DNA from 3 places in the Paenalcaligenes sp. DL 463 genome. Region 3 is predicted to be linked to each of the others. Evidence: predicted binding sites of a transcription regulator. Region 3 holds the regulator's gene; each other region holds the start of a gene.
The links. The regulator FNR, encoded in region 3, switches genes on or off when oxygen is low (the NO sensors DNR and NnrR bind a similar motif). The targets are predictions, from matches to a motif close to TTGATNNNNATCAA.
Positions count from the first base shown of each region.

Region 1: a site for FNR is predicted at 1,723-1,736, ahead of hemN (oxygen-independent coproporphyrinogen III oxidase). Genes of this name have one in related genera too.
Region 2: a site for FNR is predicted at 3,581-3,594, ahead of AC2UZI_RS04000 (cbb3-type cytochrome c oxidase subunit I). Genes of this name have one in related genera too.

Region 1 is NZ_JBYBKX010000001.1:1,926,214-1,936,681, reverse strand. It holds gene AC2UZI_RS09280 (monovalent cation/H+ antiporter subunit A) at 1-1,599, opposite strand, end outside; gene hemN (oxygen-independent coproporphyrinogen III oxidase) at 1,819-3,252, shown strand; gene AC2UZI_RS09270 (NAD(P)H-dependent flavin oxidoreductase) at 3,345-4,583, shown strand; gene AC2UZI_RS09265 (HPP family protein) at 4,730-5,227, shown strand; gene AC2UZI_RS09260 (hypothetical protein) at 5,234-5,710, opposite strand; gene argG (argininosuccinate synthase) at 5,899-7,236, shown strand; gene argF (ornithine carbamoyltransferase) at 7,390-8,337, opposite strand; gene AC2UZI_RS09245 (DUF3579 domain-containing protein) at 8,536-8,823, shown strand; gene rpsT (30S ribosomal protein S20) at 8,909-9,175, opposite strand; gene murJ (murein biosynthesis integral membrane protein MurJ) at 9,230-10,468, opposite strand, start outside.
Region 2 is NZ_JBYBKX010000001.1:866,239-876,706, forward strand. It holds gene AC2UZI_RS03970 (BaiN/RdsA family NAD(P)/FAD-dependent oxidoreductase) at 1-382, shown strand, start outside; gene gcvH (glycine cleavage system protein GcvH) at 455-835, shown strand; gene AC2UZI_RS03980 (GntR family transcriptional regulator) at 960-1,619, opposite strand; gene AC2UZI_RS03985 (dihydrofolate reductase) at 1,660-2,178, opposite strand; gene AC2UZI_RS03990 (thymidylate synthase) at 2,175-2,972, opposite strand; gene AC2UZI_RS03995 (OsmC family protein) at 2,999-3,421, opposite strand; gene AC2UZI_RS04000 (cbb3-type cytochrome c oxidase subunit I) at 3,781-5,442, shown strand; gene AC2UZI_RS04005 (cbb3-type cytochrome c oxidase subunit II) at 5,445-6,041, shown strand; gene AC2UZI_RS04010 (c-type cytochrome) at 6,093-6,677, shown strand; gene AC2UZI_RS04015 (SCO family protein) at 6,688-7,311, shown strand; gene AC2UZI_RS04020 (hypothetical protein) at 7,409-8,029, shown strand; gene coq7 (2-polyprenyl-3-methyl-6-methoxy-1,4-benzoquinone monooxygenase) at 8,090-8,776, shown strand; gene pyk (pyruvate kinase) at 9,260-10,468, opposite strand, start outside.
Region 3 is NZ_JBYBKX010000001.1:1,354,970-1,365,437, forward strand. It holds gene queF (NADPH-dependent 7-cyano-7-deazaguanine reductase QueF) at 1-605, opposite strand, end outside; gene aceA (isocitrate lyase) at 881-2,188, shown strand; gene AC2UZI_RS06345 (hypothetical protein) at 2,362-3,321, shown strand; gene ccoS (cbb3-type cytochrome oxidase assembly protein CcoS) at 3,330-3,506, shown strand; gene ccoN (cytochrome-c oxidase, cbb3-type subunit I) at 3,679-5,163, shown strand; gene ccoO (cytochrome-c oxidase, cbb3-type subunit II) at 5,178-5,834, shown strand; gene AC2UZI_RS06365 (cbb3-type cytochrome oxidase subunit 3) at 5,837-6,010, shown strand; gene ccoP (cytochrome-c oxidase, cbb3-type subunit III) at 6,003-6,905, shown strand; gene ccoG (cytochrome c oxidase accessory protein CcoG) at 6,953-8,470, shown strand; gene AC2UZI_RS06380 (FixH family protein) at 8,511-8,744, shown strand; gene AC2UZI_RS06385 (hypothetical protein) at 8,810-9,052, shown strand; gene fnr (fumarate/nitrate reduction transcriptional regulator Fnr) at 9,087-9,815, opposite strand; gene clpB (ATP-dependent chaperone ClpB) at 10,241-10,468, shown strand, end outside.

The DNA of each region.
Region 1 (10,468 bases), 570 kb from region 3:
ACGATCAGAGCGACCTTGACGATAGTTATTCAGTACGAAGATCAGTAATACCCCACCCAGTAAAGCCAGAATGCTCATGGTTAGCGGTAAGTTGAAACCGTGCCAAATGTGCAGGCTGTATTCAGGCATCTGCGGGCCTAATATAGAAAAGGCGGCAGCATGTAAGAAAGGGGCGACAGTGTACTGAGGAATGACGCCTACGATTAGGCAGCTTAGTACCAAAATCATGCTTGGAATTAGCATGCGTAGTGGTGGTTCGTGAGGTTTTTTCGGTAAATTGGTTGTGGGGGGGCCAAAGAAGACTTGGGCAACAAAACGCAGCGAATAAGCGACGCTGAATGCCGTAGCAATGACAGCAATTAACGGGATGATGCTGTCGAACAGACTGCCATCCGAGGCTTGCAGGGTCTCAGCGAAGAACATCTCTTTTGATAAGAAACCATTAAGCAGAGGAACCCCAGCCATTGCTGCGGCCGCAACACAGGCTAACGTTGCCGTAATTGGCATGGCATGTCTTAAGCCCGATAAGCGATTCAGGTTTCGGGTGCCGGTTTCGTGATCCACAATACCTGCGGCCATGAACAACGAGGCTTTGAACGTTGCGTGGTTCATGATATGAAAGATTGCTGCGACCAACGCCATCTGGCTGTTCATACCTAGCAGCATGGTGATAAGGCCTAGGTGACTAATCGTTGAATAGGCTAAAACACCTTTCATATCACGTTGGAAAGTCGCCAGATATGCGGCTAAAACCAAGGAGATCAGTCCAGACCCACCGATGATCCATGTCCATTCTGGCGTACCAGACATGACAGGCCAAAAGCGCACCAATAAAAACACACCAGCTTTCACCATGGTGGCTGAGTGTAGATAAGCGGAGACCGGTGTGGGTGCCGCCATCGCACGGGGCAACCAAATGTGAAAGGGGAACTGAGCGCTTTTCGTCAACGCACCTAGGGCAAACAGCAGCAAAAGAATGGGGTACCAAGGGTGATTTCGAATTAAATCACCCGATTGTAAAATCTCACCTAAATCGTAGGTGTTGGTAACTTGTCCCATCATTAGCACGCCGGCTAATAAACACAGCCCACCACCACCTGTGATAATTAGCGACATTCTGGCCCCACGGCGAGCATCGCGTCGGTGGTACCAGTAGGCAATCAGCATGAAGGAAGACAGGCTGGTCAATTCCCAGAATACGACAAGCTGAATGATATTGCCTGAAATGACAACACCCAGCATAGCACCCATGAAAATTTGCAGAAAAGCGTAGAAGCGGCGCGAGGGGTCCTTGGCGGATAAGTAGTAATGGGCATACAGAGCAATAAGTGCGCCCATTGCACTAATAATCATACTGAATAGCCAAGCGAAGCCGTCTAGGCGCAACTTGAAATCAATGCCGTGTGCGGGTATCCATTGGGCTGATATTTCAATAATTTCCCCGCGCGCAATGGCAGGGAAATACTGAAGCGTTAAAAAGGCGCAACTCAGTGCCACTAGACCGGCTAAGGGGGCTTGAAGTTTTCGAGAGTCGGCAGGAAGCAGGGAGGAAAGCAGACCACCAATAAAGGGCAGCGCTAAGATCACGAGCAAGTACATCTGGCTCCGAAGATTCTAGTTGGTTGAGGGGTGGGGTTGAAATAGTTAGTGTTAATAATACGATATTTCCTGATAAATTCAGCATAATATCGGCTATTTTTTTTAAAAAGCTTTTAAAGTGCATTGATTCAGGTCAATAAAAGAGACTCACTAAAGGCTCACAATAGATGAAGCGCCCATGGGTGGGCGAGTAATAGTGTTGTTGTGACGGAGTCTCTAATGAGTCGTGAAACCTTGGCGTCCACGTTTGACGCTTCTCAATCAGGGGGCGCAATGGCCCGTTTGCCAGTGTCCGAGACCTTAATACGTCGCTTTAATCGTTCTGGACCCCGTTACACTTCTTACCCCACTGCTGATCGTTTTATCGACGACTTTTCGCAAGATCACTATATAGCGCAGTTACAACGACGACATAATGCGGTTGAGCTTCGTCCTTTGTCTTTGTACTTCCACCTGCCGTTCTGTGAGTCGCTCTGCTATTTTTGTGCTTGTAATAAGATTATTACGCAGGACCGGAGTCGCTCAGGCCACTATCTTGATTATCTCATTCGTGAAATCAAAATGGTGTCTGCTTATCTAGGGCCTGAACGATTGACGGGACAGCTACACCTTGGGGGTGGAACGCCCACGTTTCTAAGCCAGCTTGAACTAGAAACATTGATGCAGACGGTGCGAGAGCATTTTGTTTTTTCTGATGATGCTGAAATTAGCGTAGAGATTGATCCTCGTACAGTAAGCGCGGAGACGCTAAGCCATTTGGCAAAAATAGGCTTTAATCGCACCAGCTTCGGGGTGCAGGACTTTGATCCCCAAGTTCAACAGGCGATTCATCGAATCCAGCCTTTGGAAATGGTTAGCAGCGCCATTGCCACAAGTCGTAGCGTTGGTTTCGAGTCTGTGAATACTGATTTGATTTACGGGTTACCGAAGCAGAGCGTAGACAGCTTTAGCCATACTCTTGATACTCTAATTTCGCTGCGACCTGATCGTATTGCGCTTTATAACTATGCGCATTTACCTCAGCGCTTTAAAGCCCAACGCTTAATTAATGAAGTCGATTTACCGGACGCTGAAACCCGATTACAGATTTTCTTAATGTCCACCGAACGCCTTTTAGATGCAGGCTACATTTATATTGGTTTGGATCATTTCGCTTTGCCCGATGACGAGCTCAGTTTGGCTAGGATGGACCAGAGCCTACATCGAAACTTTCAGGGTTACACCACTCGTGCTGACAGTGATCTTATTGGTTTTGGTGTTTCCGCAATAGGCAAAGTAGCGGGAACGCATGTGCAAAACGTGCGTTCGCTGAAAGCGTATTTTGAGTTAATTGATCAGCAGATATTGCCTACCAGTCGAGGCTACAACATGAACGCAGATGATGCGTTACGTGCCGACATTATCATGGCTTTAATGTGCGCGATGCCGGTGCAAATTCAGTCTTTAAGCGATACCTATGACATCGACTTTGAAGCGTACTTCGCCACAGAGCTTACAGAGTTAGGCGCTTTTGTGGAGGCCGGTTTGGTGGAGATCACGACGGAGGCGATACGCATTACCGAGTCAGGGCGTTTATTTGTACGAGCGATTAGTATGGTTTTTGACCGTTTCTTACAAAAGCGCACCGAGGCCACGTACTCGCGTTTGATCTAAAACAAAGTTTTAGCTTTTATTTTTATTGTCGAAGGGTTTCTTTGATTTGGGTTAACTGTGTTGGTTGTTTTGTTAGGCATAGTTAGACGCATATGTCGTATTCAAATCAAGTAAAAGGAAGCCCAGTGGTAGAAACCGTACTGAAGCCGTTCACAATACGAGGGAAAAAACTCTTGCCTATCGTGCAAGGGGGTATGGGCGTTGGGGTCTCTGCCCATCGATTGGCAGGCAGCGTCGCTGCATTAGGTGCTCTGGGAACGATATCGAGCGTGGATTTGCGTAGGCATCACCCTGATCTGATGCAGCGTACCCACAAAACCAAAGATATAGACCTCATTAATGTTGCCAATCTTGAGGCGTTAGATCGAGAAATCCAGCAAGCCAAGCGAGTTTCTCAGGGCAAAGGTGCGGTAGCCGTCAATATCATGCGAGCCGTTTCGCAGTATGCAGAGTACGTGAAGCAATCATGTGAAAGTGGCGCCGATGCGATTGTAGTGGGTGCTGGCTTACCGCTTGATCTGCCTGAGTTGACCGTTGACCATCCTGATGTCGCGTTGATCCCTATTTTGTCTGACGCGCGAGGGATACAGTTGGTGTTACGCAAATGGATGCGAAAAAATCGTTTGCCTGACGCGATTGTTATTGAGAATCCTAAGTTTGCCGCCGGTCATCTTGGACTACCTAATACAGACGCCATGGATAATCCGAATTACACATTCGAGGTGGCGATTCAAGGCACTCTTGAGGTGTTTAAGAACTTGGGGCTTGAGGGTGAAAATATCCCCCTCATTGCGGCAGGCGGAATTCATTCACCTGATCAACTAAAGGCGTTGTTAGCGCTGGGTGCGAGTGCTGTACAAATGGGTTCGGCTTTTGCGGTTACCCAAGAGTGCGATGCCCACCCTAACTTTAAACGTGTTCTAGCCCAAGCAAAAGCGGAAGACACCGTTACGTTCATGAGCGTGGCAGGCTTACCCGCTCGGGCGGTGTTGACACCTTGGTTAGCATCTTATTTGCATAAGCAGCAACGGTTGCAAGATGTCGCGCAACCTCGTGCATGCAGTGAGGGTTTTGACTGTTTAGCGCATTGTGGTTTGCGAGACGGCGTGGCAAAAAGCGGTCAGTTTTGCATCGATCGTCAATTGGCCTATGCGCTTGAGGGCGACGTAGAGCGGGGTCTGTTCTTCCGCGGCACCGAGCCTTTGCCTTTTGGGGAAACGATTCGCTCAGTGCGCGAGCTGATGGAGTATATGCTGAATGGGGTAAGGCCGCTTATTGCCTCCGTCAATCATGCTGTGTCGTCTGTCGCCTCTCAACCGAGTTTGACGTAAACCGCGTTTAGCGGCGTAGACAAGCGACAGCGATGTTACTCGCGCATATAACGGATCTGTAGCGCTTAACGTGCGATCCGTATTGGACAGGCCGTTTTCCTTATCCTATTATGTTCGCTCTCAATTGTCAGCGAATAAGGATAGTAGTGTCTAAAAATATGCCGGTGGCTCGTTTGCCTAAGCCGAATGGTGCTCAATTACTCAAGACGTTGGTAGGTAGCACGGTCGGAATTGCGTTAATTGCATGGATGAGTGCAGTAACAGGATACGAACTACTAATGGCAGCTTTTGGTGCTACGTGTGTATTGCTTTTCGCCATTCCTGATGCGCCTTTGGCGCAACCACGCAATGTGATTGGCGGGCATTTACTGGCGACGTTGGTTGGACTGATTTTCTTTCAGTTGAATTGGGATAGCCACTTTGCCATGGGCTTAGCAGTGGGGCTGTCAATCGTATTAATGATGGCAACGCAAACCTTACACCCTCCGGCTGGCGGAAATCCAATTGTGGTTCTGCTAAGTATGAATATGGGTTGGTCTTATTTAGTGTTTCCCGTCTTGCTGGGCGCTGTGGTATTGGTGCTATTTGCCATGTTAATTAATAATATCGGTAGGCCTGTACGCTGGCCGCGCTATTGGTGGTAGGCACTGCTATTTGCTTGGCTTTGCGCCTAGGCCATTAAGACGACCATAGAGTTGTTTGGCGTGCTTATCGTCGACTTTTAACTCAGGCTCGTCAAAGGTGCCTTGCGCACTATCGTTGATTTTGTGCACTAAATTTTTCCATGTGTAATCCACATCGGGTTCGGGTGCGATCTGAGTTTGTTGCTGCAAAAGGGGCGCCTCGTGTTGCTCTGGCGAATATTGAGCAAGGTCGAAACTACCCACCATAATCCCCATATCTCGTAATACGCTAAAAGCTTGAATTGGGCTTTTAAACTGTCTGGGTTGTCGCCCGCGGGCGGTTACCAGAATGGCCGTTTGAGCGCTACGTGTATGAATTAGTATAAAAAACCCATTCCCTTGGCCTTTAAGCACAACACTGGCAACGCCTCCTGCTTGGGTCGCGGCACGAAGCTGCTGCAGGGTATAGGATTGAAGCTCTGACGAGGGATTAAAAAGACTCATGCCTGTGTGAACGCTAAAGGGCCGCAGCACCTAAAAATCAGAATACGCAAAAAATAAGGGCACATTATGCCGCTTAACCTACGTTAACGCATCTATTATGTGCCGAGAACCTGTCCAAGGCTGTATGTATGCGTGCAGGGACTATATAATAGACTATTGTCTTTTTACTGCGACCCAAATTCCTTCAAATGACGACAACAATTATTGAATCTCTACCAGTAGGCCAAAAAGTAGGTATTGCTTTTTCGGGGGGCCTTGATACCAGTGCAGCCATACTATGGATGCGTAATAAAGGAGCCATTCCTTACGCCTACACGGCGAACTTGGGCCAACCTGACGAGTCCGATTACGACGTCATCCCTCGCCAAGCGCTTAATTATGGTGCACAAGAGGCTCGTCTTATTGATTGTCGACACCAGTTGGTTACCGAAGGGATTGCGGCATTACAAAGCGGTGCTTTTCATGTCTCTACGGCAGGCGTTACCTATTTCAATACGACGCCTATCGGCCGTGCTGTGACAGGAACCATGCTGGTTGCCGCGATGAAGCAAGATGATGTGAATATCTGGGGCGATGGAAGTACCTACAAAGGAAACGACATCGAGCGATTCTATCGCTACGGTTTATTAACTAACCCACAGTTGCGCATTTATAAACCATGGCTAGATCAACTCTTTATTGACGAGCTGGGCGGGCGCTCTGAAATGTCGGAGTACATGCAAGAGCATGGCTTCGATTACAAAATGTCTTCCGAAAAAGCGTATTCAACCGATTCGAATATGCTGGGTGCAACGCACGAGGCTAAAGATTTAGAGTTTTTGAACAGCGGCATTAAGATTGTGAACCCGATTATGGGTGTGGCGTTTTGGCGTGACGATGTCGAAGTCAAAGCCGAAGAGGTTACGGTACGCTTTGAAGAAGGGCAGCCCGTTGCATTAAATGGCAAAGAGTTCGCTAACCCTGTCGAGTTAATGCTTGAAGCCAATCGTATTGGTGGTCGCCATGGCTTAGGCATGAGCGATCAAATTGAAAACCGTATTATTGAAGCAAAAAGCCGTGGTATCTACGAGGCTCCAGGTCTGGCCCTGCTGTATATTGCTTACGAGCGTCTAGTGTCTGGCATTCATAACGAAGACACAATTGAGCAGTACCGAATGAATGGCTTACGCTTAGGCCGTTTGTTATACCAAGGGCGTTGGTTTGATCCCCAAGCCATTATGCTGCGTGAAACAGCGCAACGTTGGGTGGCTCGTGCTATTACGGGTGAGGTCACCATCGAGTTACGTCGTGGTAACGATTACTCGTTATTAAATACCGAGTCACCTAACCTTAGTTACAAACCAGAGCGTTTGACCATGGAGAAAGAGGGTGATGACACCTTCTCTCCACGAGATCGCATTGGGCAGCTTACGATGCGTAATATGGACATTGTTGATACACGCTCCAAGTTGTTCACCTATGCTCAAGCAGGGTTGCTATCTGATGGTGGTGGTGCGGAAATGCCTAAGCTTAAAAGTGAAGAGTAGTTGCGTTAGCTATTAGGCAAAGAGTGCTGCAGGTAACAGGGCACTCTTCATGTTCTATAGCGCCTACCTCACTGTGTTACCCGTAAAAAAGCCTCGTTCTAGAACGAGGCTTTTTTCATCGTGTCGAGTCTTGAGTTGACGGGGTATTGAGCTTTAAGAATTATCTTCCAATTGGCCCAGCAGTAAGAACTCCATCAGTGCTTTTTGTACATGCATACGGTTTTCGGCTTCGTCCCATACCACGCTTTGAGGGCCGTCAATAACGTCACCGCTGACTTCTTCACCGCGGTGGGCAGGTAAGCAGTGCATGAACAATGCATCAGGATGGGCCTGCTGCATCATTTCGCTGTCTACACACCAATCGGCAAAGGCTTTGCGACGCTCTTCATTCTCTTCTTCGAAGCCCATGCTTGTCCAAACGTCAGTGGTGACGAGATCGGCATCTTCGCAGGCCAGCATGGGGTCAGAAAACTCTTGAAAGATACTGCTGTCAGGTTGACCGGTTATTTCTGGGTCAAGGTTGTAGCCTTGGGGGGCAGAAATATGCAGTTTGAAGTTTAAGAGTTCGGCCGCTTGCAACCAGGTGTAGGCCATGTTGTTACCATCGCCCACCCACGCTACGGTTTTACCTTCAATGCTGCCTCGGTGCTCGATATACGTAAAGATATCAGCCAGTATTTGGCAAGGGTGGTATTCATTGGTTAGCCCATTGATCACAGGCACCCGCGAGTGTGAGGCAAAACGTTCGATACGAGTTTGCTCAAAGGTGCGAATCATGACTAAATCAACCATACGCGAGATAACGCGCGCGGTATCTTCTATGGGCTCGGAGCGTCCTAATTGAGAGTCTGTGGCCGTCAGGTTAATCACAGAGCCGCCTAGCTGATACATACCAGCCTCAAAGGACACGCGAGTCCGTGTGCTGGCTTTTTCGAACACCATGGCTAGGGTGCGGTCATGCAGGGTGTGATGAGGCTTATAGCGCTTGAAGTTATCTTTGATTAAGCGAGCCCTACTGAAGACGTAATGAATCTCGTCTTTACTTAAATCACGAAACTGCAAAAAGTGCCGCAATGGGCCTTGTTGGACCGTGCCGTTCATACCAAACCCTAGACAAAAGAAATCATATTACCCTGTCATGCAGCGTTGGGCAAAATTTGCTTGCTGTTTTTTGTTTGTACGCTCTATATTTACTGTCTGGTTCTTGCTGTGTGTAATTGAGTGCAATGGGATACAATACGGCTAGGGGGAGTTTTTTGGCATCGCGAACGATCGGATGCAGTTCGACCTTGGAAACGTATGACGGAACAATTAAAGCTGGTAATACATGGGGTTACACTAGAAGGGCAACGCTTTAGGCCTAGTGATTGGGCTGAGCGTTTGGCAGGGGTGATGTCCCAATTTAGGCCAGCAGGCTCTATGGGTGGGCATTTGACGTATTCACCGTATGTGGTGCCACGTTTAATTGATGGTGTGCGTTGCGTAGTGGTTGATGCACGCCTTCGTGAGCTAGAGCCTTTAGCGTGGAAATTTGTGGTGGGCTTTGCGCAAGATAATCACCTTCAAACTTCTGGGCTTGAGGTGTAGAGACTCGTTATTGTAGACAATAGCAAGACGCAAAAAAGGGTGCATATGCACCCTTTTTCTATGGCCAATTAAAACCAGCTGGCTATTAGGAAGCCATTGCCTTGATGGCAGAAGCTAGGCGGCTTTTATGACGAGCGGCCTTGTTTTTATGAATGATATTTTTATCAGCAACGCGGTCAATAATGCTTGAGGCTTTGCTAAAGACTTCATTAGCAGCGGCTTGGTCGCCAGCGTCAATCGCTTCGCGAACGCGTTTGATAGAAGTACGCAGCATTGAACGAATGCTTGCGTTATGTTTGTTACGTGCAACTGCTTGACGGGCACGTTTACGAGCTTGTGCAGTATTAGCCATATATAGGTAATTAGTCAGTAAGGTTTAATTGGCAAAGACAGCTATTCTAGGTGATTAGCTGGGTTTTGTAAAGTGCCTAAGCCTAAAACCACACAAGAAGAGTGGTACAAAGTAAGCGATAGCGCAGGTGATTAGCAGTCCAGCCAAGTAGGACAGGCGTATAAATGGACGTTCGCCTAAAGCGATCCAGTCGATATAGTGCTGGCTGCCCCAAAGGCAAAGGCCCAATAGCGCTAAGGCGGGTAGCAGCCTTAGCAGAAACAGGCCCCATCCGGGGCGTGGTGCATAAATGTCACGTTTATACAGAAGATAAAGTAGGGCGAGAGCGTTAAAACTGGCACCGATACCGATAGATAGCGCTAAGCCAGCGTGGGCAAAAGTCGGTACGAGAAAAATATTCAGTAGTTGGGTTAGCACTAAAACCACAATTGCAATTCGTACCGGAGTTTTGATGTCCTGTTGGGCATAAAAGGCAGGTGCCAATATTTTGATGGCCAGTAAGCCCAGCAAGCCAACCGAGTAGGCGCCTACCGCTAGGCGAGTTTGTTCCACATCGCTGGCTTCGAAAGCACCATAATGAAACAAACTTGCCACCAGCGCATCGGATATTAATGCCAATGCCATTGCACAGGGAACGCCAAGTAGAATGACGGTGCGCAACCCCCAGTCAAGCAATCCTGCATAGTGCTGCTTTTCACCACTGCTGTACGCCGCAGACAGTTTGGGAAGCAGTACGGTTCCTAAGGCGACACCCAATAAAGCGGTGGGAAACTCCATTAAACGATCAGCAAACGATAGCCATGTCACGCTTCCTGCTTGTAGCCACGTGGCAATATTGGTGTTGATAAGCAGAGAGATTTGCGCAACGGATACGCCTAGAATGGCAGGCAGCATTTGCCGTAGGATACGCTGCACTGTGGGATCAGCCCACGCTTTTTTTGGTGATACGTTATAACGTGGCACGAGTCCTAACGAGGCCAATGCTTTCCATTGCACTGCCAGTTGAAGGATGCCGCCAAGCATAACCCCTACGGCTAGTGCATAAATGGGTGTGTCAAAATACTGAGCCAGCAGCAAACTGCTGGCAATCATACTGAGATTTAACAGTATGGGCGTAAAAGCGGGTACAGCGAAACGACTCCACGTGTTTAACACCCCAGAGGCAAACGCAACCAGAGACATGCACACAATGTAGGGGAACATGAGCCGTGTCATCCATACCGCAGCGTTAAATTCGGCCTGTCGCTCGGCGGCACGTAAGCCGCTGGCCATGGCGCTTACGACCCACGGCGT
Region 2 (10,468 bases), 490 kb from region 3:
ACAGCAGGTGGGAACGGTATTAACTGCTTTTTGGCCTAAACGCCTGGTTGAACAATGGTTAGACGCTAACCCGCATGTACCACAAGGGCTGGCCCAGCAACGTCTTGCCGATGTACCCGATAAAACCTTAAAGCAACTGGGCGAGCAAATTCATCATTGGGAGCTTTTTCCTGTGGGCACGGCGGGATACAAAAAGGCTGAGGTGATGCGGGGCGGTGTGGATACAAAAATGCTGAACCAAAAAACGATGCAAGCTCAACATGTAAAGGGTTTGTATTTCATTGGTGAAGCGGTGGATGTAACGGGCTGGTTAGGTGGTTATAATTTTCAGTGGGCATGGGCGTCGGGGGTGGCGTGTGGAAGGGCAGTGGGTGCACAATAGCTTGCTTGTCACGGCCTCGCCTGTTTATGTTGTTTGTCGTTGTTGTTTGACCTATTTTAAGTAGAGGTGGGGATGAGTCTTCCTAACGATCGTAGCTACGCTAAAACCCATGAGTGGGTGTTAATTGAGGGCGATGTTTTGTTGGTGGGTATTACCGAATACGCTCAAGAGCAACTGGGTGATTTGGTTTATGTGGGTGATTTTACGGTAGGACAACATCTCGCGTCGGGTGAAACCGCTGGCGTGGTCGAGTCGGTAAAAGCCGCATCAGATATTTATGCGCCTATTGCGGGTGAGATCGTCGCTTTTAATGAGGCCCTGGCAGAGCAGCCCGAGCTGTTAAATACTGAGCCCTACGACGCGTGGATTTTTAAATTACGTCCTACGGCAATCAGCGATGTGGATAGTATGCTGAATGCAGAGCAATACGACGAGCAAAAAGAAGATAACTAGCACCCCGCGGTTTGATTACCTGTTAGTGGTAGCCGCGGTGTTAGGGTGAAGCGAAAAAAGCGATGACACGGATGCCATCGCTTTTTATTTGGTGGATAGCGGTTAGCACCCTGCTTGGAGTGATTTAATCGTTATTGTTAAGATCGCTTTCTTGGCCAAACAGTATAATTCTGGCTTTTTGGGCTTCGCGTATATGTTCGTCGGCGGCATTGCCCGCGGCAAGAGCGTCTCTGGCGATGATCGCATCAAGAATCTTGCGGTGCTCACGGCGCACTTGTTCCGCTCGACCCGGCAGTTCAAAGGTGGTTTTGCCCAATAAAATCATAGAATCGCGAATGGAGTTCAGCGATTTCAATAAATAACGATTATGGGCCGCATAGTACAGGGCGCTATGAAATAAGCGGTTATGTTTAGCGTATTCAGGCGCTGAACTGGCGGCCTCATAGCGTTTCATGATCTCGTTTAACGAGTAAATCTCGGCCTCACTTGCGTGCTTTGCCGCTAAGCCCGCTGCGGTTCGTTCTAAAACAGCCCGCATGTCGTAAAGCTCCATGATTTCTTGATAATCAAGGCGGGCGATACGCATTCCGCTGTACGGCGCGGTGGTCAATAGACCTGCCGTCTCTAAACGCCTAAGGGCTTCGCGCACCGGCGTGCGGCTCATGCCTAACCAGGTAGCAATTTCAGCTTCAGTAATTCGGTTACCTGGTTTGAGTGAGCCATCACGTATGCCTTCTAAAATTTTGGCATAGGCGAGTTCGGCACGAGAGGTTTTTTCTTCCATAGAAATAGAGTGAATGACGCTTGTGAAGCCTGATGGGTTGTTAACTAGGAACGGCTGATTTTTTGCGCTGATAAATAACGAAGTCGTAACGTAGGCCATTTTCTTCTGGCTGCGGTTGACGATCTGTCTCTACCCATTGATCTGTGGGTAGCGCGGGGAAAAAAGTGTCGCCCTCAATGACGGACTGAATCTCAGTGGCATAAATTTCGTCAGCAATCGTTAAACCCAAGGTGAAAATCTGCTGGCCACCAATAATGCAGCAAACGTCGGTGTTGTTGCTGGTTCCTGCCTGCAAGGCGGCGCCGAATGAGCCGTATACGGTAGCGCCATCAGCTTGATAGCTGTCATCGCGGCTTACCACGATGTTGGCTCGACTCGGTAAAGGTCTACCCAATGACTCCCACGTTTTACGGCCCATAATAATAGGGTGCCCTAGGGTAACCCTTTTGAAATGGGCTAAGTCGGAAGGCAGACGCCAGGGCATGTCGTTATCTTTACCAATACAACGATTCGAGGCATAAGCCACTACCATGCGAATAATGGGTTTCTTGGTCTTCATACGGCAACAGGCGCTTTAATATGGGGGTGTGGATCGTAATCGGTGATTTCGAAATCCTCGTATTGATAATCGAATAACGAGTCAGGCTTACGCTTAATGGTAAGCGTAGGGTATGGACGAGGAGTACGCGCCAGTTGCAGCTCGACTTGTTCGAAGTGGTTGCTGTAGAGGTGGCAGTCACCACCGGTCCAGATAAAGTCACCGACCTCGAGTTCGCACTGCTGTGCCACCATATGGGTTAATAAGGCGTAGCTGGCAATATTAAAAGGCACGCCTAAAAAGATATCAGCGCTACGCTGATAAAGCTGACAAGACAGTTTGCCTTCGGCCACATAGAATTGAAATAGGGCGTGGCACGGCGGTAGTGCCATATTATTGACCTCTGCCACGTTCCAGGCTGAGACCAGCAGTCGCCGTGAGTCTGGATTGCGCTTGATTTGATCAATCACTTGAGAAATTTGATCAATATGTTCGCCTGAGGGGGTTGGCCACGAGCGCCATTGCACACCATACACGGGCCCTAAGTCGCCATTGGCGTCAGCCCATTCGTCCCAAATACTTACGTTGTGCTCTTTCAGCCAGCGAATGTTGGAGTCTCCCCGTAAAAACCACAGTAACTCGATGAAGATACTACGAGTATGCAATTTTTTTGTGGTGATCATTGGAAAGCCTTGGCTGAGATCAAAGCGCATCTGATGACCAAAGAGTGATCGAGTGCCTGTACCGGTGCGGTCAGTTTTGCTTACACCGTGCTCGTACACAAGGCGCATCAGTTTTTCGTATTCGTTGTACATAAGAATAGGGCGTGGGCGAGACGCTTTTAGGTTTCGCGAATTTCAATGGATTTGCTAATTTCAGCCGTTTTACCGAGCATGGCGGTGGCTGAGCAATACTTTTCGTGTGACAGAGCAACCGCACGCTCTACGGCTTTTTCGGGTAAATCTTTGCCTGACACAATGAACGTGAAGTGTAGCTTTTCAAATACTTTGGGGTCCGTCGTTGCTCGTTCGCCAGCCACCTTCACTTGACAGCCCTCAATGGCATGACGGCCACGTTTCAAGATTAACACCACATCATAAGCCGCGCAGCCACCAGCGCCAACTAACATCATTTCCATGGGGCGGGGGGCTAGGTTGTTGCCACCACCTTCAGGCGCGCCATCCATGGCGGTGACATGGCCACTGCCTGTAGTGGCTACAAAGAGCATCCCTTCCGGGCCGCCCCAATTTATCGTGCATTCCATTTGACAGCCTCCTGCTGAGTTGGAGCGTGGAATAGGTTATTCCAATGGCTTATTGTAGCCAGTTTTTCTCAAGAGTTGAGGGGCAGAGACGGGGGCATAGGGCCTTTGCCATCGTTCTTCTTGGGTGATAGGCATTATCAGATTATTGACATATTAGTATTGTTATTCATCAATAAATCCTTATTTCTGAAAGGGTCATCGTGGGGCTTGTTGTTTAAATGTTCTAACATTTCGATGCCGTCGGTGATTTGACCGTGGCCTATTTGTAGTGCTTTTTCTTGCGACTTCGCCACCCGTAGTTTGTGCTTAATAAGGCTTTGTCGTGTTATTTGTTTCACATTCACCCGATCTGGACCATTGTGAATACCGTATCCGTATTGCTTTTAGCATTTATTTTGTCCGTTACTGGGCTCTTCGTTTTTATTTGGTCGTTGCGCTGGAGACTGTTTGACCCCAATCCACATGCCGCCAAGGAAATTTTCTCCGAAGGTGAGATTGGCCAAGTAGATGAGCCATCCGCCACCCCCGAGCAGCGTCAAGCGTTGCAAGATGAGATGGGGCAGAAACCTCCTCTTGAGCCGCAGGCCCAAAACACCCTAAGTCAAGAATTAGCCGAACGCATTGACGCCGACCGCTCTTCAGCGTTGGTGGCGTTTTTGTTTATTGCCTGTGCGGTGGTGTGGCTAGTCGTGGGCTCGGTCGCGGGCTTAATTAGTTCGATTAAGCTGCATTCGCCCGACTTCTTGGTCAGTGAGGCATGGACCACCTTTGGTCGTATGCGTACGCTGCATCTGAATATCATTGCCTATGGATGGGCGCCGATGGCGGCCTTTGGCGTGGCCGTCTGGATGTTGCCTCGCTTGCTAAAAACCCGCCTCATCGGTGCTCGGTTTGCCTTGCTAGGGGGCATGCTTTGGAATGCTGGCCTTATTGCAGGGCTAGGGTCAATTGCCGTCGGTATTAATGATGGAATGGAATGGCTAGAGATGCCATGGCAAGTGGATATCTTACTTGTCATCGGTGGTGCATTGGCTGCTTTGCCCTTAGTGTTCACGCTGCAAAACCGTCGTGTCGAGCATTTGTATGTCTCGATTTGGTATATGGGTGCGGCCCTGTTTTGGTTCCCAGTCTTGTTCTTGGTGGGCAATATGCCAGCCATTCATATCGGGGTAGAGCAAGCCACGATGAACTGGTGGTTTGGTCATAACGTGCTGGGTTTGTTTTACACGCCGATGGCGCTGGCTGCGGTTTACTATTTTCTGCCTAAAATTATTGGTAAACCCATCGTTTCCTACAACCTGTCGTTACTCGGTTTTTGGGGTTTGGCGTTTTTCTATGGCCAAGTCGGCGGACACCACTTAATTGGGGGGCCGGTACCTGGTTGGATGGTCACGCTTTCTATCGTGCAAAGCATGATGATGATTATTCCGGTGTTAGCGTTCTCGATTAACCAACATTTAACCTTGTCAGGCCATTTCCGTACGTTGTTGCATTCACCGACGCTACGTTTCATTGTGCTGGGTGGCATGATGTACACCGTGAGCTCTGTGCAGGGGTCCTTCCAAGCGCTTCGCAGCATTAATACGGTTGCTCACTTTACACACTTCACCGTCGCGCACGCTCACATTGGCTTGTATGGTTTCTTTACTCTGGTGATGTTTGGCGCGATTTATTACGTGATGCCACGTGTGTTGGCATGGGAGTGGCCTTACCCCAAACTGATCTCGTGGCACTTCTGGCTGGTGCTGCTCGGCTTCGCTGTGTATGCCATTGGTTTAAGTATCGGGGGTTGGTTGCAAGGCTTGTACATGTTGGATGCCGCTCGTCCGTTTATGGATTCAGTCAATGTCACAATTCCCTACTTACAGTCTAGAACCGTGGGTGGTGGGTTGATGACTATAGGGCATTTGGTTTTCGCTTTTCACTTTGTAGCGATGGCATTACGTTACGGTCGTCGCCGTGTGGGTCCTGCGTTGTTCCATCAAGATAAAGTTAGCGGCCACGTAGCAGGAGCACAGTAAAGATGCATAGCGAATATAAGTTACTTATTGGGGCCATGGTGACCTTGGCCTTGGCGACGTCAGCGCTGGTAGTGGTGCCGCACTTACAAATATCTAAGGTAGAGCCGCCAGAAGGGTTAGAGCCTTACTCGTCAGCAGAGCTTAGAGGGCGTCAAGAGTATATTTCTCAAGGCTGTGTGTACTGTCACTCGCAGCAGCCGCGCAGTCAGGCTCAAGCTCCTGATTTCCAGCGGGGCTGGGGTAGAGCGTCGGTGGCAGGTGATTATTATTACGACAAGCCCCATTTGTTAGGCACAATGCGTACGGGGCCTGACTTGCTCAATATCGGCGCTCGTCAGCCTAGCGTAGATTGGCAGTTGGGGCACTTGTATCAGCCTCGTGCTTATACACCGGGCAGTAATATGCCTTCTTATCCGTATTTGTTCGACGTAAAAGACGAGGCGGAAGAGGGGGATAAAGTGGTTAACTTGCCTCCAGGGTTTGCGCCTGAAGGCAAGGTTGTGGTGGCAAAGCCTGAAGCCCTAGATCTTGTGGCTTACTTGCTCGCCCTTGACCGCACTTATCCTATTACCCCCTCGTACGGCGTGGTACGTGATTAATTACAGGATGCCTACGTGGCACCCTGTTGTCAGGGCCACCGGAGATGACGAATGACAGATAAAAACGATATTCAACCGCAGTTGCGCGAAAAAAGTGATCCCCAAGAGCAGGGGATGCCGGTTCCGATGGTAGTGTTGCTAGTGATCGGTGCGTTGTTTATGTGGGGCATGTATTACATATTCTCGGCTGACTTACGTAATCCGGCCGCTGTTGGCGATAACCGTATTGCTGCTGATTTTCGTATTGATGAAAGTGGAGAAGTAGACGGAGCCCAACTCTATACGGCGCACTGTGTGGCCTGTCACCAAGCGACGGGGGCAGGGGTGCCGGGAGTGTTCCCGCCCATCGCTGGGTCAGAGTGGGTGGTAGGTAAGCCAGAGGTGCTGGCGCAAATTTTGCTGCATGGGATTACCGGTGAGTTAACCGTGATGGGTAATACCTACAATGGCGCTATGCCCCATTTTCATGACAAGTTAAACGACGCCGAGCTGGCTGGGTTAATGAATCACTTGCGTACAAACTTTGAGAACAGTGCTGATACCGTGGATGCTGCTTTCGTTCAAGCGCAGCGTGCTGAAACGGCTGACCGCACTACACCCTGGAACGGTGATGCTGACTTAGAGGCGCTCAAGTAAGGTATACGTCATGCGTTTGCTGCTTTCGGTTTTGTTGGTGTGTGTTACGGCCTATGCTGCCCTACATCAGCTAACCGAAGGTTTTACAGCATTGACAGCAGAAACGGCCAGACGCAATAGCATTGCGAGTTCGCCTCGTGCCTTGCCAGAAACGCAGGTGTTAACGCGTGATGCTAGCGTACAAGATTTAAATGCGTTATTTCGTGACGATGGGCGTATGCTCATCGTCAATTTTATTTATACGCGTTGCGTCACGCTTTGTCTGGCCATGGGAACAGAGTTACAGCAGTTGCAAGCCAGCATGATAGAGCGTGGCCTGACAGAGCAGGTGCGTATTGTCAGTATTAGCTTTGATCCCAGCGATACGGCGGACCGGCTTCAGCGCTATAGCCACCTTATGCGCGCCCAGTCGGGTGTGTGGGATTTCTACACGCTGCAAAATACGGCACAGCGTGATGCCCTGCTGGACGCCTTTGGGATCGTGGTGATTCCTGCCCCTTACGGCGAATACGAGCATAACGCGGCCTACCACGTGGTGTCTTCAGATGCCCTATTATCACGTATCGTTGATTATGGTGAGGCAGAATATGCCTTGGCGTATGCGTTGCAACTAGCACAAAAGCGTGCGTTCTAAGTCTTGCGTTTTACCTAGCGACTAAGAACGACAGCACACAAACGATAGGGCGTTCAACACCATTAAGTACTGTTCTATCGTCTTACGAGGTTTAACGATGTTGCGCTTATCAGACCTTCATCCTTGGCGAGCCACTCTTTATGGTTTGCTTTCAGCATTGCTGTTTTTTGTTGCCGCCTGGGGCAATGCATACCTAACCCAATATATGTCTGTGCACATGCTAGTGCACATCCCCTTAATTATGGTCGCCGGGGCTTTTGCAGCCCTATCGTTGTCCGCTGCCCGTGCCACACGGCGCGGTGTCATTCAGGTTATATACCGCCTTTATCGTTATTTGAATAAATACGGCATTCCAGGGCTTTTGTTTGCTTCACTGGCTGCAGGGTATTGGATGGTGCCTAAGGCATTAGATGATGTGTTGGTCTCACATCCCATGCAGCTACTCAAGTTCGTCGTGTTATTCATTGCTGGCATGGTGTTGGTAGAATCATGGCAGCGGGCTCATCTTGTGCTTAAGTTGTTCTTCTTAGGCAATTTTTGTTGGATGGCCGCTATTGTTGGCGTAATGTATCAAGAAGAACCCGTCAGGCTCTGCAACTTCTATTTGCAAAGCGATCAAGAAATTGCGGGTATTGGGCTGGTTGTTATGGCGATAACCTTGCCATTGCTTTGGTTATTGTCCGAGATCAGAGCAGTATTACATTATTTAAAACAATAATATGGGCATGTTCACGTTTGTTTAAGGATTTGTATGTCTGAATCATCTCGTACAGCTGCGATGTCGCAGGAAAAACCCCAAGCTATTTCACACCCTGTTTTTGAGCGACGAGCAAGTCTGATGGACAATATGGTGACAGAATTAGGGCGAGCAATGCATGTGCTTAGCCGTTCGGCGTTAGCTACGCGGCCAAATCCTGCAGGACGAAATACCACAGAGGCTGCGGAAACCTTATCCACAGAGGAAATGCGACATATTAGCGGTTTGATGCGTGTGAATCACGTGGGCGAAGTGTGCGCGCAAGCTCTTTATCGTGGTCAAGCTATGCTTTGCAAAGATGAGCAAGTTAGAAACGTTTTTTACGACGCCGCCACAGAAGAGGTTGATCATTTGGTGTGGTGCGATGACCGGTTGAAAGAGTTGGGTAGTCGCCCTAGTATTTTTAATCCATTTTGGTACGCGGCGTCTTTCGGCCTAGGCGTGGTTGCCAGCCGAGTAAGTACGCCATACAACTTAGGTTTTATGGCTGAAACCGAACGGCAAGTCGAGCAGCATCTTGACGAGCATTTAAAAGTGCTTCCTCAGCAAGACTTACGTTCACGAAAAATCATCTCTCAAATGCGCGAAGATGAGATTGCGCATCGCACGACAGCCGAAGATCATGGGGCCAGTTCGCTGCCTATGCCGGTGAAGTTAGCGATGCGTCTCATGTCTAAGGTAATGACCACCACCGCCTACCGACTTTAAAAAGTGTCCACGCTATAACGCATTTATTTTGCTGGTATGGCAGCAATCTTCTGAATAGGGTATATTGAAACTAATGTTTGAATCTGACCACGTTGTGGATGACAGATTTAGGCCGTAGTTTGAGTAAGATGCTGTTTATAGGCTACATTTTTCGTTTTCTTACATTGTAGTCTTGCATTGCACAAAATTACGGTATACACTTTAGTTATTGGATGTTGAAAAGAAGCAAGAGTAATAACCCTAACGCTTCAAGGCTCAGGAAAACCCTTAGCAGCCCGACATGCCCCGGTTGTCTCCTCCACCCTCCTCCTTTGGTGGATTTACCCGAGATCTTATGATCTCGGGTTTTTTTTGCCTTGTAGAAAGCGAAACTTCTAAAAGCATCACGCCATCTTTTCATCACGAAAAATGTACAAAAAAAAGCCAAACCGTTTGTTAACGGCTTGGCATAAGGTGTTCTCAGCTTTTTATCGTAGCTTTAACTTAGGCTGGGATCGTGGCCACATGCAGTAGGTTAGTGCTACCACTGTGCCCAAAAGGTAGACCCGCGATAATCACAACGGTGTCGCCTTTCTTGGCAAATTGATGGCGCTCAGCAATATTTGTAGCGTGCAATACCATTTCTGATACGTCAGAGACGTGCTCGAAAGGTACAGCGTGTACACCCCAAGCAAGCGTTAGGCGCCGCGCCGTATCTAAGCTGGGGGTAAGAGCCATAATAGGCGCCGCTGGACGCTCACGGCTGGCTCGTAAAGCGCTAAAGCCACTCGTCGTGTAGGCAATGGTCGTGGCAGGCTCTAAGATGTCAGTAACGCGGCGTAAGGCGCAGCAAATGGCATCAGGTGTATTGGCTTCCGAAGGGATATGGCTTTGTAGTAAGCCTTTGGCCCATTCTGGGTCAGCTTCGATTTCACGAATAATACTATCCATGATGCCGACGGCTTCGAGCGGGAATTGTCCAGAAGCGGATTCTGCCGAAAGCATCACGGCATCAGCGCCCGAGTAGATGGCAGTCGCCACGTCAGAAGCTTCTGCGCGTGTAGGCACAGGCGAGGTGATCATGGATTCAAGCATCTGCGTCGCGACCACTACCGGACGACCATAGGTACGTGCCGATGTGATGATTTTACGTTGCAGCACTGGAACCGATTGAGGGGGTACCTCGACACCCAGATCACCACGAGCGACCATTACGCCATCACAGAGTCTGACGATTTCGTCTAGGTGTTCCATGGCAGATGGCTTTTCGAGTTTGGCCATAATCCAGGCTTTGTTCCCGATAAGCTCGCGAGCCTCGACAATGTCTGAAGGGCGCTGTACGAATGACAGCGCCACCCAGTCTACGCCCAGTGAAAGACCAAACTTTAAGTCGTCTAGGTCTTTAGGGGTCAAAGGTGAGATCGGCAGTACGACTCCCGGCACGTTAACGCCCTTACGATCAGAAAGCGGCCCACCCACGATTACGGTGGTTTCGGCATGATCAGCCCCAAAGCTATCAACGCGCAAACGTAGTTTACCGTCGTCTAATAGCAGGTCGGTGCCGACTTCAAGGGCAGCAAAAATTTCTGGGTGAGGAAGGTTAACGCGCTGGTTGTTACCCATGGCAGCGTCCAGATCAAGACGGAATGGCTGTCCGACCTCAAGTTGAACTTTACCGCCTTCAATTTGGCCTACTCGCAGCTTAGGACCTTG
Region 3 (10,468 bases):
ATTTTTTTGCCACTGTATGTAATTTGTACGGAGCCCCAATCCGGTTGACCCGTTTGCGGACAATTCGACTTTAATAGGTCTGAGGTTAGGGTTTCGTAAACGGTGGCGCCGTTTGTTTCGCAATGCAGAAGCGTTGGCTCTGGCGCATAATGCGAAATTTCCACATCTAACAGATCAATATTTTCACCTTCTAATGGGTTCATCATTGGCCCATCGTAAGGGGTTAAGCCATAAAGTCGTACTTCTACGGGCGCTTGTGCAGCGGCACTGAGGTCGGCCTCAAGCAAATGCTGCACTTCTTTGATACTGCCGAAACGCACTTCATTAAACGAGTTGAGATAAAGCTTTAACGACTTAGACTCGATTAACAATGGGCTATCCCAAGGAATGACAAATTCGCCGATCATGACGATGGGTTTGCCTTTGGCGTTTAACCACGATACTTCGTAAGCCGTCCAAACATCCTGACCAAACCAAACGGTAGGTATCGTCAAACTGCTGCGGTTGGGTGCGCGTTCAATCGTAAATAATAGAGAGGGGTCGTAAGCAGTGGGGTATTGAACCGGTTGCCCCAAGGGCGATTGATCTAAAGTTTGCTTCGTCATGACAGTGGACTCATGGATAGAGGTAGGCTTAATAATGGTGACATTATCTCATATGGTGGATAGACGCTTTCATATTATAAAAAGGGCATGTTGCGTTGCGGTAAACTTGTTTTCATAATTAGGTTTTGTTTTTCGTATCTCGAAAACTGTTTTGTAATTAGTTGATTTAATTACATTAAATTAATAGTCTTATATAAGATATAAGTGTGTTTTTGTGGCGTAGTTCTCGTAAACTAATACTCATCAATCTAAGTACTTTTTATTAGGAGTTCGTGATGAGTTATCGTGAAGCAGAAATACGCCGTTTACAAGAAAGCTGGGCAGAGGACGCACGCTGGAAAGGGGTTAAGCGCAACTACAGTGCTGAGGCCGTGGTGCAACTGCGGGGCTCAGTCATTGAAGAGCATACGCTGGCGCGCCGGGGGGCGGAAAAACTGTGGACACTTTTGCATGATGAACCCTTCGTTAACTCATTGGGCGCATTGACCGGCAATCAAGCGATGCAGCAAGTTAAAGCAGGTTTGAAGGCCATCTACCTGTCGGGATGGCAAGTGGCCGGGGATGCGAATGGGGCGGGTGAGATGTATCCTGACCAATCCTTATATCCGATCAATTCGGTTCCTCAAGTGGTGCGCCGTATTAATAATTCGTTAATCCGTTGCGACCAAATACAGTGGTCTGAAGGAATGAATCCTGAGGATGACGGCTTTATTGATTACTTTGCTCCCATCGTGGCCGATGCAGAGGCGGGCTTTGGGGGTGTATTGAATGCTTTTGAGTTAATGAAAGCGATGATCGTAGCTGGTGCAAGTGGCGTGCATTTTGAAGACCAACTTGCCTCGGTGAAAAAGTGTGGGCACTTAGGAGGTAAGGTTCTGGTTCCTACACGTGAAGCAATCGCTAAGTTGTGTGCAGCGCGCTTGGCTTCTGATGTATTGAATGTACCAACGGTATTATTGGCTCGTACTGACGCGGATGCCGCTGATCTAATTACCAGTGACATCGATGAAAATGATCATCCTTTCATTACTGGCGAGCGCACGGTAGAAGGGTTTTATCGCACTCGCGCGGGTATCGATCAAGCAATTTCCAGAGGGCTTGCCTACGCACCTTATGCCGATTTGATTTGGTGCGAAACGTCAACGCCTAACTTAGCGTACGCAAAGCAGTTCGCCGAAGCGATTAGGCGTCAGTTTCCCGACAAAATGCTCGCTTATAACTGCTCTCCGTCGTTCAATTGGAAGAAGAATCTTGATGACCAGACCATTGCGCAATTTCAACGAGAGTTAGGCGCGATGGGATACAAATTTCAGTTTATTACCTTGGCAGGTTTCCATGCCTTAAACTATGGAATGTTTGATCTCGCCCATGGATATGCACGCCACAACATGAGCGCTTTTGTTGAACTGCAGGAGAAAGAGTTCGCCGCTGCGGACCGGGGCTTCACCGCAGTGCGCCATCAGCGTGAAGTGGGTACAGGATATTTCGATGCGGTTACGCAGGTAATTGAAGGGGGGCAATCGTCAACCACTGCATTGTCGGGCTCTACAGAGGCCGAACAATTTAGTACAGCGACTTCTTAAGTCATCGTCGTTATTGATAAACGGGATCCCACATTTATGGCTGTAAACAGTTCGTCAAGCCTTATAAAACATGATGTATAAAGGTGACAGAAAAGAGTGGGATCTCGTAATTTAAAACGGGTATTGATCTAAATCAATTGTGCTTTAAATTGAATGTATTATAGTTTACCCCTATGCGCGCGTATTCAATTTTCACAATTCCTTCTGACCTCCCCGAGGAACACCGTCAGCAGCGTAAACATATGCTGGCTCGACTTGGATTAGCTTGGTTGGCCATGATGCAAGTCATGATGTTTGCCTTTCCAGGCTATTTGCGTTCTGAATCCATGGCTCCAGAGAATCTAGCCATGCTAGATGACGCCATCTACTTAATGAACTGGGCTGGCTTGTTGCTAACCGTGCCGGTCATGATCTATTGCGCTTATCCTATCTGGCAGGGCGCAAGCAAAAGTTTGAAGCAAGGCAGAATCGGTATGGATATTCCGGTTGCCTTAGGCATTATTGTTGCCTTCCTACCTAGCGTTAGTTCCACATTGAAAGGGTACGGAGAGGTCTACTTCGACTCTGTAACAATGTTTGTAGCTTTTTTGCTAACGGCTCGCTATTTCGAGCTGTGTGCCCGTCAATCCATCCATCGTGGCCGTTCCTATCAGCGTATTGAAGACCTTCGTGCTTCCATTTCAGCGAAATCAAACACTCTGGCGTTTTGGTTTGTGTTGATACAGGTCTGTTTGGCTTTAGTGTTGGGCGTAATTTGGTACTATTACCAACCGGATCATGCGGTGGCGGTAATGGTGGCACTTTTTGTGATGAGTTGTCCCTGTGCTATGTCAATGTCGGTACCTACCGCCGTTGCTGCAGCGCAAGCTGGCCTCACCGCAAATCCTACGAATAATGATTTTGAAATTACCGCACTAAGCAAACAAACCGAACGAGTCGCTAAGCAAAATTTGTATGGCTCTATTGCATGGCATCTATTAATGACGCCTTTGGCTGCAGTAGGGCTAGTGTCTCCTTGGGTTGCCGCGGTATCTATGCTGCTTTCATCAATGTTGGTAGCGCTAAACTCTTGGCGTGTTTTCCGCCGTAGGGTGCAGGCGTCATCAATGGATGCTATTGAAGCGACAGCTTAAGGTATATCGTGCTTGAATCTCTGTTCCTCCTTATTCCTATCTCATTGTTTTTTGTAATCCTAATGGGTGTGGCATTTTGGTGGGCGATTTTTTCAGAACAGTTCGATAACTCCACTGCGGCTGGCGAGTCCGTCTTACTTGATGATGACGAGACAAGTAGCAAGTTGGAAATCAAAAAACACTAAGAAAAAGCGTTGTTCGCGCTTCCGTAGTATTGCTTAGGCAATAGAGAAGCTCGGATTACGTTGTTGTTTTAGGGTGAGTGCGTCTTGACGCAGGTCAAAGTGCAAAGGCCAAGCATGGGTAATCATGCTTAAAGCACATACTTTGTATTTAACGTTAGTATAGGGGAAGCAAATGGGCACTTCCGATGTAGTCGGAAAACAGGCCGAAGTCTTCAACTACGGGGTTATTAGGCAGTTTGCCATAATGACGGTAGTGTGGGGAGTTGTGGGCATGGGGGTCGGTGTTCTGATCGCCTTGCAGCTAATCTGGCCGGAACTAAATTTTGAGACACCTTGGTTTTCATTTGGTCGTTTACGGCCATTGCATACCAATGCTGTTATTTTCGCTTTTGGTGGTAGCGCGTTATTTGCAACGTCCTACTACGTTGTGCAGCGCACCTCTCAAGTACGGCTGTTTAGCGATAAACTGGCCTCGTTTACCTTCTGGGGTTGGCAGCTAGCAATGGTTGGCGCAGTGATCACGCTTCCATTAGGTTTCACTACAACGAAAGAGTATGCCGAACTCGAATGGCCTTTAGACATACTGATTGCTTTGGTATGGGTTTCTTATGCCGTGGTGTTTTTTGGCACGCTAGTAAAACGTCGTGTACGCCATATATATGTCGCTAACTGGTTTTACGGTGCCTTTATTACCACGATTGCGGTGCTTCATATTTTCAACAATATTGAAGTTCCTGTCAGTTTGTGGAAATCGTACTCGGTGTACGCTGGCGTACAGGATGCCATGGTGCAATGGTGGTACGGGCATAATGCGGTTGGTTTCTTCCTGACCACATCCTTCTTGGGCATGATGTATTACTTTGTGCCTAAGCAAGCAAACCGTCCCGTCTATTCTTACCGTCTCTCCATTGTTCACTTTTGGGCGTTGGCGTTTACTTACATGTGGGCAGGTCCTCACCATTTGCTCTATACCTCGCTACCCGACTGGACTCAGTCACTGGGTATGGCGTTCTCGCTGATTTTGTTGGCTCCCTCATGGGGCGGCATGATCAACGGAATTATGACCCTGTCAGGTGCATGGCATAAGCTTCGTACGGATCCTATTCTGAAGTTCTTAGTCACCTCACTCTCCTTCTACGGTATGTCTACCTTTGAAGGGTCGATGATGGCGATTCGTACCGTGAACTCGCTCTCTCACTACACTGACTGGACGATTGGTCATGTTCACTCCGGCGCGTTGGGCTGGGTTGCAATGATCACTTTCGGTTCGTTGTATTACATGATTCCACGTTTGTACGGTCAGGCTCAAATGGCACGTCCAAAATTGGTAGAGCTGCATTTCTGGCTAGCAACCTTAGGCGTGGTTTTGTACATCGCCGCGATGTGGATTGCAGGCGTGATGCAAGGTCTGATGTGGCGCGCTACATCGCCCGATGGCATGCTGACTTACAGCTTTGTCGAAGGCGTTAAAGCTACCTATCCGTTCTACATGATTCGTGCTCTCGGTGGGTTTATGTTCCTCGTTGGTGTCATCATCATGGGTTGGAATACCTTCCTAACCGTATGGGGCAAGCCTCGTGTGAATCCAGTCGTTCCTTTAACAAACCCTGACGCGATTGACCCAGCAAACGTTGGCCCCGCTGTCGTTACAGAGTAAGGAGCTAACGAATAATGTCTCAGCAGAAAAAAGGTTTTACGCACGCTACGATCGAACGCAACGTTGGATTGTTGATTGTGCTAAGTATTCTTGTCATTTCGTTTGCCGGCTTGGCTCAGATTGTGCCGCTGTTTTTTCAGCACTCCACAACTGAGCCAGTTGAAGGCGTGACACCCTACGAGCCCTTACGTCTTGTCGGTCGCGATATCTATATTCGTGAAGGCTGCGTGGGCTGTCACTCGCAGCAGATTCGTATGCTGCAATCCGAGGTTCAGCGCTATGGCCCTTACTCCTTAGCCGGAGAGGGTGTGTACGAGCATCCCTTCCTTTGGGGTTCTAAGCGTACGGGCCCTGATTTGGCTCGCGTTGGTGGCGTCTATACCGACAACTGGCACCGTATTCACTTGCGTAATCCGCGTGATACAGAGCCAGCTTCGAATATGCCGGCCTACCCGTGGTTACAGCACGCAACAGTAGAAGGGGCTAACGTCCAGCGTCGTATGCAAGCGTTGCGTTCCATTGGTGTTCCTTACACCGATGAGCAAATCGAAGCAGCGCCTGAGCAGTTGGTCGGTAAAACTGAAGAAGATGCGTTAATTGCCTATCTTCAAGGTTTAGGGCTTCAAGGTCGTGCTGCCGCAGAGCGTGCAGTTGCTGAAGGAGGGTATTGATCATGGCGTATCTAAATGGTTTCGTCACCATTGTAGGAATGCTGACATTCTTTGGCATCGTTATGTGGGCTTGGTCTAAAGGACGTGTGCAAGCCAATGAAGATGCAGCATCGCTTCCATTTGCATTGCCAGATGAAGCCGACGTAGTCAATAAAGCTGGAGGCTCAAATGAGTGATTTTTTCAATAGCGGTTGGAGCATTTATGTTTCCGTTATTGCAATTGGTGGGATCGTGTTTTGTGTCTGGCTATTATGGACACAACGTTCATGGCTCAGTCCGACCAAAGAAGACGAAGAGAGCGCTCATGTCTGGGACGGTGACATTACCGAACTGAATACCACGGTGCCACGCTGGTGGACCATTATGTACATTGCTCTGTGTGTGTTCGCTTTCGGTTACCTTCTCCTTTACCCCGGACTAGGAAGCTATAAGGGCATGTTCGGCTTTACTGCAGCCAAACAAGTTCAACAGCAGCAGCAACAGGTTAACGAGCGTTTAGCACCGATCTACGAGCGGTTCCGCGAAATGCCTATTCCTGCTATCGCTGCGGATGACGAAGCCATGAGTATCGGCCAGCGCTTGTTCTTGAATAACTGCGCTCAATGTCACGGATCGGATGCACAAGGTAGCCCAAGCTTTCCGAACCTGACTGATTCCTCATGGTTATGGGGCGGAGAACCTGAACAAATTCTTCACACCATTGCTGAAGGTCGTCGGGGCATCATGCCTCCTCAGGCGGTGACGCCAGCTGAGGCTTCCGATATTGCACATTATGTTCGCTCTCTGAATAACCTTGCACACGATCCGATTCGAGTCGTGGCGGGTAAGCGTAGCTTTGATAGTACGTGTGTGGCTTGCCACGGCGCAGAGGCTAAGGGCAATACGTTACTTGGTGCTCCTGATCTTACCGATGGCTCATGGTTGTATGGTAGTTCCCATGCCGTAATTGTTGAAGGCATTTTAAAAGGTCGTGATAACGAAATGCCTGCACAAAAGAACCGTTTAACGGATGAGCAAATTCGTTTGTTAGCCGGTTGGGTTTGGGGTTTAAGTAACGATGCACACAATTAACGGTGTGCATGGCATTAAGTGTTAAAGATTAACTTGAGAGGTTCATTATGAGCAGCGACGCTCCCGATAACGTAGACAATGGTCGTGAAGACGAGAAGGTGCCAGAGTGGCGTCCTGTAGCACGACCAAAAGCTGCTGGGGGAGCGTCACCTCAAGTTGAAAAAGCCATCTCAGATGTGCGTAGCAAAATATACCCCCGTGCTGTCACGGGGATATATGCTCGGTGGCGCATCATTATGGTGTATTTCACACAGATCATTTTTTACGGCTTACCTTGGCTGCAATGGAACGATAGGCAGGCGGTTCTTTTTGATCTGGGTGCTCGTAAGTTTTACCTGTTCGGTATGGTGATGTGGCCGCAAGATATTATTTATCTTGCGGTTTTGCTGATTTTGTCAGCGTTCTCCCTATTTTTATTTACCGCATTGGCGGGACGACTGTTTTGTGGCTATGCCTGTCCTCAAACGGTCTATACACAGATTTTTATGTGGGTCGAGCACAAGGTCGAAGGCGATCGCTTAGCTCGTATCCGTCTTGACGAGGCCCCTTGGAGCGCTAAGAAATTACGTCTTAAAGCAACAAAGCACGCCATTTGGTTGGCCATTGCTTTCTGGACGGGTTTTACCTTTATTGGATATTTTGCGCCGATCCGTGACTTAGGTACTGCGTTGTTGGCGTTTAGCTTGGGTCCTTGGCAATGGTTCTGGCTGGTGTTTTATTCCATCGCCACGTGGGGTAATGCTGGGTTTTTACGGGAAGCCGTCTGTAAGTACATGTGTCCTTACGCTCGCTTCCAAAGTGTCATGGTCGATGATGACACCTTTGTTGTCAGTTACGATCATATTCGCGGCGAACCGCGAGGCGGGCGTTCACGCCGTATCGATCATAAAGAAGCGGGAATGGGCGACTGTGTTAATTGCAGTCTCTGTGTGCAGGTGTGTCCCACAGGGATCGATATTCGCGACGGCTTGCAGTACATGTGTATTGGTTGTGGGGCCTGTGTAGACGTCTGTGATCAAGTCATGGACAAAATGAATTACGATAAGGGGCTTATCCGCTATACCTCTGGGCGAGCGATTACTGAGCGACTGACTCAGTCGGATGTACGTCAAAAGATGTTCAGACCCCGTGTTTTGATTTATGTCGCCATTTTGCTCGTCATTACCGGTGTGTTCATCTTTTCGCTTGTTACCCGTCAAACCTTACGCATGGATGTCATTCGTGACCGAGGGGTATTAGGTAGAGAGATACCCGGAGGGTACATTGAGAACATTTACCGATTGCAGCTGATGAACACCTCTGAACAGCCGATTTCGGTTGAGTTATCAGCAGGTGGTATTCCTGGTATTACGATCAGCACAACCAATCAAGAGGGGAACACGGTGGTAATGGTTCCTGCAGCATCCAACGAGCTGATTCCGGTTCACGTACAGGTACCTATTGATTTGGGGTTGGCGGAAGGGATGCACGATGTGGAAATAACGGCACGTACTGTTGTTGAAACCGATGCTAGCGGTTCGGCAGAATCCATCACCGAACAGTCTCGCTTCTATATACCGCGTTAATTTTCTTTTCGACAGTCGGTGTAAACACTAAAGGAAAAATATGGCAACAGCCGCTAAAACAGATATGGATGACAGACCTTGGTATAAAGAGCCATGGCCTTGGATTTTAATGGCCGGTCCATTCCTTGCTGTTGTTGGGTGTATTATTACTATTACACTGGCTTTCCAGAATCAAGACGGTGTAATTAGAGATGGCGGAGTAAAACAGGGTTTGGTAGTATCAAAACCTGCTGTTGTTGAAGTTGAGCAGTCAGACGCCTCAACCGACTCATAAGCCTGACTGCCACTTCTCTCTGATAGGCTGTAAAGATGCTAAAGATCTTACTTAAGGAGATTTTTATGAGCAGGCAAGCCTGGATGTGGATATTGTGGCCTTCATTTTTAATGGCTGGTGTAACAAGTGGCATTGTGTTTGCGCTGATAGACCCGATGGATATCGTCGTCTATGGCATACAACCAACCAGTCGGCAATTGGTTTACGCGCTTAGCTTTTTCTTTTTTTGGGGAATGCTAGCGTTAACAAGTGGTTTTAGCTACTTGATCTCACCCATACGAATCAACCGAAGGCGCCGAGCTTACTAAGTAAGCAATTGCTATGATGCATAGCGCCTTGGCATTAGGCACAGTCAGTGCCGGCGAGCTCTTGCAATGCGTTTAGATCTAATAGCAGCACATTGCGTTGTTGGATGCGTAATAAGCCTTCGCGAGAGAACCGAGAAAATAATCGGCTAATTGTTTCTAAGGTAAGGCCTAGAAAATTACCAATTTCCTCGCGACTCATTCTTAATACAAATTCGTAGGGCGAATAGCCCAATACACCCAATCGTTGCGACAAGTTAACCAAGAATGCGGCAAGCTTTTGCTCAGAGCGCAGCGTGCCTAAATTCATAATCAGATGATGCGAGCGATTGATTTCTTTGCTCATCAGGCGTCGCAGTTGTTGCTGCAACTGTGGTAGTTGGCTTGATATACGGTCTAGGTCTTCCAGACGCATAATACAGAGCTCACTGTCTTCAAGAGCAATCGCATTGGAGACGTGCTTGTTGTGCAGCAGCCCGTCCATGCCTATCAGTTCACCAGGCAGCATAAAGCCCGTAATCTGGACTTGTCCTCCCGCATCTTCTAGTTGGGTTTTTATACACCCAGAACGTAAGGCATAAATGGCATTAACCTCATCTTCAAGGTGAAATAAGGCCTGTCCTTTGGCTACGCGCACGCGCTCTTGGACGAGGTCGTCAAGCTTAGCGCGGTCGTTACTGGACATGCCGAATGGCAAGCAGATGTCGCTTAACATACATGTCGAACACCGCATAGCATCTTCAGGGATGGCGTAACGTTTTTGAATAGACAAAGTTTGCTCCAACATATTAAGCATCGTTGCTTTGAGATAGATCAAAGGTAATTGTAGCTATAGATTAGAGAAAGTACCTAAAGAACCCCTTAATTTCTTTGTTACCCCTATTGTTATTAATACCTTTACGCAGTAACCCTTGATTTATAACGATTTTATGTATCGCTTTTCGTTACGTTTTTGCGTAATGAAATGTAATCCTTTGACTTGGGGACGATGGAATGCTTTGGCTTGTGTCGTTATCGAAGAAAGTAGGGGTAATTACGCTGACAGCGGGGTGCGTGCGGTGCGCCAAGTGATGGTTAGCTTGAATTTCATAAAATTGGCTTCATCTATAAGTTAATTCTTAGTTATTACCGGCGCGGCTCTTAGCATTTAGGCTTCGGCATCCGTGCCTTTACTGTGTAGGTATGCCAGATATGCGAATCGATAAATTAACGACCAAGTTTCAGCAAGCGCTAGCCGATGCGCAAAGCTTAGCGTTACAACATAACCATCCTTACTTAGAGCCTATACACGTGTTGTCGGCGTTGCTGGCGGATGCTGATTCCGGTGTGGGCAGCCTTCTAGCGCGCGCCGGGGTCGCGGTTCCTCGATTGCAAACTAGCCTTAAAATGGCGCTTGAAGGGCTTCCGCAAGTTCAAGGA